2 linked regions of the Chlorobaculum parvum NCIB 8327 genome follow. The protein of the gene in region 1 interacts with the protein of each later gene in a pairwise test. Links are inferred from orthologs where the notes say so. Each region holds a gene or a part of one and is shown on either strand. Other genes may lie near its edges.

Region 1 (4,409 bases):
CCGGCAAGCTCTTCGATAACCGGGCCGAGCATCATGCACGGGCCACACCAGGAAGCCCAGAAATCAACGAGAGCCACTTTATCAGAGTTGATGATATCAGACTGGAAATTCTGATCAGTAGCCACAAAATATTTTCCGCTCATAAGATCTAACGATAAGGGTTAACAATTGATAAGAGAAACACTGTTACTCTATGCCAATATAACTGAATAAATCAGAACTTGGCAACAAGTGCTGAAATTCTATCCGGTTATTTTCACATTATCTGGCCCGAGAATCTCTTCGAGCTGGTTGAGTGTCTCGTCATCGGGCTCAATCGGCGTGTTACGCGCAAAAACCTTCAGCATTTCGATTTTCGCTCCTACTGTGGCCCGAAGCTCGAAATCGACCGGTGTTTCCCCCTTGTGCTTCTCGAACAGCTCGCGTACTTCTTTGAGCTTTTCGAGCTGCGAGGGATCGTCGGCATCGATGCGCAACATCACCTTTTTGATCAGGGCGGAACGCACCTTTTTGAGCGGTGCGACCTCGCGAACCAGCAGCTTCAGGCTGCCGTCCCGCGCTTCAGCCTCAGCGCTAAGCATCACCGCTTCGTCGGGCTGAAGCATGTGGCGATACTGCTCGTAAACGCTTGCAAACACGGTAAAATCAGCCTTGCCGGTGAAGTCTTCGAGCACGCCAAACAGCATCTGTTTGCCCTTACGATCCTGATAGGGCTTGACCGAAACGATCACTCCGATCGTCTTGTAGAGCTTCGAGGGGGTCACCTCGCGCATGTCGAGCGTGAGGTTGGCAAAGGCCTCCCAGTCACGCCGGTAACGATCAAGCGGGTGGTGGCTGAGGTAGAAACCGACAAGCCGCTTTTCGTGCTGGAGCTTTTCGCTCTCCGGCATGGGCTCGCCGTTGTCCAGCTCCGGGTAGTAGATTCCGGCCTGTTCGTTGCTGAAGTCGTCGTTGAAAAAGCCGCCCTGGCCCAGCGTGACCGCTTTGTTCTGAATCTGCCCGAACTTGATGGCCTTGTCCACGTTTGCCAGCAGCTTGCCGCGGTTGGGATCGATCTCGTCGAGCGCTCCGGCCTGAATGAGGCATTCGAGCGCCTTGCGGTTCATAGCTCGCAGATCGACCGAAGCAGTCAGATCAAACAGATTGGCGAACGGCTTGCCGTCACGGCGCAGACGAGCCGCAACAACAGCCCTTGCCCCATTACCAACCTGCTTGATAGCCGACAAGCCGACGCGGATGCAGGGCTTGCCCTTGTGCTCGTCAACCGAGAAGAGCGCATCGCTCTGGTTGATCGAGGGCGGCAGGGTGAAGATACCGAACCCTTTGGCCTCGTCGGTCAGGTGCTTCATGCGCTCGGTGTCGCCAATCTCGCTGTTCAGGATCGCCGTGACGAACTCGATGGTGTAGTGCGCCTTCAGGTAGCCCGTCCAGTAGGCCAGCACGCCGTATGCCGCCGAGTGGCTCTTGTTGAAACCATAACCCGCGAACTCGGCCATCAGGTCGAAGATGCGCGTTGCCAGAGCCTCGTTGACATCGATGCTGACGGCACCCTGCACGAACTCCTCCTTGAACTTCTGCATCAGCGCCGGATTCTTCTTGCCCATCGCCTTGCGCAGGTTGTCCGCCTTGCCGAGCGAGAAGCGGCCCATCACCTGCGAAATCTGCATCACCTGTTCCTGATAGACGATGACGCCGTAGGTCTCCTTGAGAATCTCCTCAAGCATCGGGTGCATGTAGTCGATCTCCTCGCGCCCGTGCTTGCGGTCAACAAACAGATCGACCGCGTTGCGGTGCTCGTCGATGACGGCGTTCAGAGCGCCGGGTCGGTAAAGCGCGCTCATAGCGATGATGTCGCCGATAGTCGTTGGCTGGAGCCGCGTCATGTAGCTCTGCATGCCGGAGGATTCAAACTGGAAGATGCCGGCCATCTTGCCCTCCTGGAAGATGCGGAAGGTCTGGCGGTCGTCCATCGGCACCTTTTCGAGTTCGATGTCGATGCCGTGCCGCTTCTTGATGAGCCGCAGGGTTTCGTCGATCACGGCGAGGGTTTCGAGGCCGAGGTAGTCGATTTTCAGCAGACCCGCCTGCTCGATGCAGTTCTTGTCGAACTGGGTGACGACCTGCTTCTCGTCGCTGCTTTCAGCCTTCGTACCGTCGATGTCATTCTGGTCGAACTCGTCGGCGTATTTGCGCTCCTCGGTCTCGATCTTGTTGGAGACGTAAAGCGGCACCTGCTCTTCGAGCGCGCCATCGGTGATGACCACCGCGCCCGCGTGCATCGAGACGTTGCGTGCACGCCCTTCCATCGCCCGCGCGTACTGCATGAGCTGCTGGTATTGCGGATCGCTATCGACAAGCCGTTTCAGCTCTTTGACCTCCTTGAAAGCGTCTTTGAGCGATGTCCCCGGTTTGGAGGGCACCAGCTTGGCGAGCTGATCGACTGCCTTGAGCGGCACATCGAGCACGCGCCCTGCATCGCGGATTGCCGCCTTCGCGCCGAGCGTACCGATAGCCACCACCTTCGCCACGCTCTCCGCACCGTACTTCTGCACGGTGTAATCGAGAACCTTCTGCTTGCCGACCGGTGTAAAATCGATGTCGATATCGGGCATCGAAATACGCTCCGGATTCAGGAAGCGCTCGAACAGCAGCTTGTACTTCAGCGGATCGATCCGGGTGATGCCGGTCAGGTAGGCGATGATGCTGCCCGCCGCCGAGCCGCGTCCGGGGCCGACCGAGTAGCCCATCTCGCGCGAAGCGGCGATAAGGTCACTGACGATCAGGAAGTAGGCGCTGTAACCCATCTTCTCGATGACGCCAAGCTCCAGCTCGATGCGCTCCTTCACCTCCTCCGGAATTGCACCGTCCTCCACGCCGTACTTGTTGCGCGCCCCCTCCCAGGTCAGGTGGCGCAGATACCCCTTCTCGCTGTCGAAGCCCTCCGGCAGCGGGAACTTAGGTAGATGCGGATCCTGATCGACGAACTTGTAGGAGCACGCCTCGGCGATCTTCACAGTGTTGCTGAGTTCGTCGTGCGAGTTGTCGAAGAGCGCGGACATCTCCGAGGCCGACTTGAAGTAGTTCTCGTGGCCCGGCAGGCATTGCAGGTTCTGGCTGTTCAGCCGCTCCTTGGTGCGGTTGGCAATCATCGCCCGATAGCAACCGGAGTCGCGCCGATCGAGATAGTGCACATTGTTGGTCGCGACCAGCGGAATGCCGAGCTGTTCGGCAAGACGGATCGTGGCAGGCACGAGCAGCTCCTCGTAGGGCACACCGTGCTTCTGAAGTTCGAGGTAGAAATGCTCGCCAAAAAGCGAACGGTACTGCTCCGCCAGCTTCGCAGCTTCTGCTTCGTTGCCCGCAAGCAGCGTGCGGCCGATTTGCCCGGAATGAGCCGCCGACAGGCAGGTCAACCCTTCACTGCACTCTTTGAGGACTGAACGATCCACATGCGGCAAGCCGTTTGAAAAACCATCCCTCGCCGCCCGCGACAGGATGACGCACATGTTGCGATAGCCGATGTCATTGCGGATGAGCAGGATGAGCGTAGCCGGGCGGCCCGTATCGTGCGCGTCGGTGCCCGCAAGATAGATCTCCGAGCCCATGATCAGCTTCACCTCTGCCTTCGCCGCCTGGCCGAACAGCTCGGGCATGTTGAACATTGCGCCGTAATCGGTCACGGCGACGGTCGTCATGCCCTGCTTCTTGCAGGCCGCGAAAAGCTCGCCCGGAAAGATCGGGCTGCTCTGCATCGAGTAGTGGGTGTGGGTGTGAAGATGAACGAACTCCAAGGCACTTTTCCTGACTGGTTGCAATCGCCGGACGGCGTGGGAATCATCCGCCGTGCCGGTGCTTCACCCATCATTATAACCTTTCGAGCCGTTCCTGCAAGATCAAAATTGGGTGTCCACCAGCGAGCGGCACGAAAGGCTGTCGAGCTGTGCCTGCGGTTCATTTTGAAAAGAACACCGAGGTGCGTCAAACCAAAACGCCACGGCAAGTAAAGCCCAAGCAACAGGTTACAAAAACGTTCGGCGTCTTTTCATCGCTTGGGTCGCGTTCAGGATAAGCGGAGGCGAAGGAACCGAAGAGCGCGCGGAGGGAGCAGCGATGACGTTCCGATAGAGCGTTTCATATTTTTCAACCATGTGACGCAAGGTGAAGCGCTGTTCGAATTCGCGCCTGCATGCAGCCCTTGAAATCGAGTCGATATTGTGGATCGCCCTGATGAAATCGAGCTGGCTGTCGCAGATAAAACCGGTGACGCCGTGGGTAATGACCTCCGGGCTGGAGCCGCACCGCCGCACGATCACCGGCGTGCCGCAGGCGAGCGCCTCGATCATCACCAGCCCGAAAGGCTCGGGCCAGTCGATGGTGTTGAGCAGCGCCTTGGCGTTCCGGAGCAACTC
Region 2 (3,069 bases), 370 kb from region 1 along the record:
ACTTGCCTACGCTTCAGCAATGAAGTCATTGCCGCGATCATGTTGTTTACATCATCTTCCTTTAAACGCTTGCCCAGCCCCTTGTCAGGCAGAATCACAACCCGATGTTCGAACAAACTGACCAGCAGCAGAATGCCTGTTCTCTGCCGGGTGGCAAACAGCTCGCGATCCAGAAACAGCGCTTTGGCATACTGCTGCACCTCAACTTCGGCGCGGTAGTCGGACAAGAACAGTTTTGCAAATCGCGGCATCATGACCGTCAGCAGCGCCAAAAGCGCACCACCCGCCAGTATGCCCACCACCACAATCAGTAGAGACGCTTCCGGATACCACGCATAGAGCCTCCAATGCAACAGAAACAGGATCAATCCGGCGACCGACGCGCCCAAAGCGAAAGCGTTCCATGGCAACTCGGCATACGCGTCGCTACGCTGGATGACGCTCAGAACGATCTGGGTTCCGGTGCGCTTTTCCGTTTCAGCGACGCGTAGATCCAGGCGACGGCGCTCATGCTCTGATAACGTTGGTTTCATTGAAAATCCTCGTGTCCGGAGATTTTTTATTTGATAACGCAAAGCCTCTGCGCCGATAGCTTCCGTCAGTTATACCGCCAAGCAGGAAACGTGGTGAGCGTGTTCCCGGCAAAGGCAATGCTGTCGTTGCCCGCGCAGCGCTGACAGGCGGCGCATGAGGTGAGTTCAGAAAGATTGTCGCTCCCGTCATCCTCCTGATGAAACAACAGCGAGGCTCCCTCCTGCTGAGCAGAGAAAAGCTCGTAAGCGTTCGTGGGAAACGATACCGGCCGCATCGGCACGACGAACGGCAGGCGAAACGGATCGTGAAGAAAACCGGGGATGAACCGGTTGAGAAGCGCCTGGAACAGCCGGTTTCGTAGCGCTCTGAATGAGGCGCGCAACCTGCCTGCCCAGGCAGATGGGACAAGGGGTTTTTTCATGATGATATGGTGCTTTATTCCCGAAGCTTGTAAAAAAAGATGCGGCAGGTCTTCTGACTTTCCCGTGGTTTTGCCCTCCTTCCCGTCCCGAATTGTCGGGACAGTGGCCTTTTCGGCAAACCGTGTCAGCAGCCTTGCGACCGATGCGGGATTACAGCAGCGGGTACTGTTCCGGACTTGCACCGGATTCCCTTTTAAGCCCGTCACGATTCCATGCCGGGCACCACATGCTCGTGTAAAGTATATCAAAAACAGCGCTTCGAACCAATGCTCCGCGCGGAAATTTTCGATGACTCAAGAGTCCTCATCGCCGTCGTTCCACTCATCCATTCGCCAGATCGGTGAGGTAGCGATGAGCGTAAAGCTTGTCGATTTTCGAAAGTTCGGTGAGCTGGTCGAAGAAGATCGCCTGAACACCGTAGTGCTGGCGGATGCGGTCGATCATCGACAGCCACAAATGCGCTGTCATCTCGGCGTCAGCCAACGCGCGGTGAAAGCTGCCGACTTTCGGTATGCCTGCATGGTTGACCAAAGTCTGCAACTTGTGGTTCGGAGCATCCTGATAAATCCGCCGCGACAGAAGCAACGAGCAGCAGCAATCGCCCTCGTAGGCTCGGCGCGCCCGTTTCAGCTCGAAGTCGAGAAAGCGCCGGTCGAACGAGGCGTTATGCGCCACGATGTTGTGCCCGGCGATAAAGTCCGAAAACCCGGCCATCACCTCTTCGCAGGGCGGCTCGACTTTGAGCATTTCGTTGGTAATGCCAGTATAGCTCTCGATGAACGGGCTGATCCGAAAGCCGGGATTCATCAGCCGCTGGAAACGGTCGACGATTACGCCGTTTTCGAGAAGCACCGCGCCGATTTCGATGGCCCGGTCACCATACTGCGGCGACAAGCCCGTTGTTTCAAAGTCCAGCACCACCACGCTATCAGCCGACGCACGTTGCATGAAAAAATATCCGGTTAAGATTGGTCAATCCGCCTCACCGCCGCCATGCAGGCACGACAGGATGTGCTCGAACGAATCGATGAGCCAGGTGGGATTCACCCCGCGCAGCTCCTCGGCAGAATGGTTCCCGTAGGTAACGGCGCAGGTATCGGCGGATGCCCGCTGGCCCATCTCGATGTCGAACACCGTGTCGCCCACGACGAGGCACCGTTCCGCCGGAACAGCGAGGCGCGCCAGCGAGAGCTGCACCATGTCGGGCGCTGGCTTGCCCCGCTGCACATCCTGCGCTCCGGCGATGGAAGCAAAGTGCTGGAAAATGCCGAGATGCTGCATCATAGACAGAAGCCCCTGCCTGCTTTTACTGGAAGCGATAGCAAGCAAATACTCCCGCTGCAACAGCTCCAGCGTCTCCTTGACCTCCGGGAACAGACTGGTCGTGTCGAAAGCGATCTCCTTGTAATACTTCCGGTAACGCTCGACCGCCTCAGCGGCATCATCGGCTTCAAGCCCAAGCCCCATTTCAATCGTACGCTGCAACGGCAGTCCGATCCCGCGGCGGACAATTGCGGGATCGATCTCCGACAGCCTGAAATCACGCGCCACCAGCCGCATGGCCTCCATGATGCTCTGTTCGCTGTCGGCCAGCGTGCCGTCGAAATCAAACACAATGAGACGATACTTCATGCCGCCATCACCTCCACGATTCAATGACGCTCCTCTTCACGACTGTGTGCGCGGTTCGAGATGCGTCACGACCTGCGAGTTCTGGATGACTTGATGCAGATGCGCTTCGATGCGCTCACACCAGTCGTGGCCGAGCTGCACGCTCCAGCTGGCCGGAACGAGAACGTCGAGCGTGATGAACGCCACATTGCCGCCCAGCCGCGTTTTGAGATTTTTGTATGTCACTTCGTCCCCGCACACCTCAAGCAGAGCGGTTTGGATTTCGGCAATCTGGTCGGGGGAGAGCGCGGCATCCATCATGCCGTCCGCGGTGCGTTTCAGAAGACGCCAACCGGTGAAGAGAATATTGAACGCCACGACGAGCGCAATGAGCGGATCGAGCCAGGTCAGTCCGGTGAGCCACACCAGCGCAACACCGGCAATCACCCCGACGGAAGTCCAGACGTCGGTCATCAGGTGATGCGCGTCAGCTTCAAGCGTA

What was found.
Region 2: the proteins of dnaE (region 1) and CPAR_RS06120 interact in binary tests that used the Escherichia coli proteins (3 or more experiments, as listed by UniProt). The link is inferred for Chlorobaculum parvum NCIB 8327 from one-to-one orthologs.

What each region holds. Positions count from the first base shown.
Region 1 is NC_011027.1:946,366-950,774, reverse strand. What follows is about bases 43-4,137. They hold dnaE (DNA polymerase III subunit alpha), read right to left. Parts: upstream 3,792-4,137; coding sequence 243-3,791; downstream 43-242. Other genes in these bases: CPAR_RS04440 (glycosyltransferase family 4 protein), read right to left, coding at 4,020-4,137; trxA (thioredoxin), read right to left, coding at 43-143. Also shown: more of trxA, read right to left, coding at 1-42; more of CPAR_RS04440, read right to left, coding at 4,138-4,409. UniProt on the Escherichia coli protein: DNA polymerase III is a complex, multichain enzyme responsible for most of the replicative synthesis in bacteria. This DNA polymerase also exhibits 3' to 5' exonuclease activity. The alpha chain is the DNA polymerase catalytic subunit.
Region 2 is NC_011027.1:1,320,211-1,323,279, forward strand. The notes cover bases 92-2,846. They hold CPAR_RS06120 (3'-5' exonuclease), read right to left. Parts: upstream 1,905-2,846; coding sequence 1,278-1,904; downstream 92-1,277. Other genes in these bases: CPAR_RS06110 (TPM domain-containing protein), read right to left, coding at 92-533; CPAR_RS06115 (hypothetical protein), read right to left, coding at 599-955; CPAR_RS06125 (HAD family hydrolase), read right to left, coding at 1,929-2,588; CPAR_RS06130 (cation diffusion facilitator family transporter), read right to left, coding at 2,625-2,846. Also shown: more of CPAR_RS06110, read right to left, coding at 1-91; more of CPAR_RS06130, read right to left, coding at 2,847-3,069. UniProt on the Escherichia coli protein: DNA polymerase III is a complex, multichain enzyme responsible for most of the replicative synthesis in bacteria. The epsilon subunit contain the editing function and is a proofreading 3'-5' exonuclease.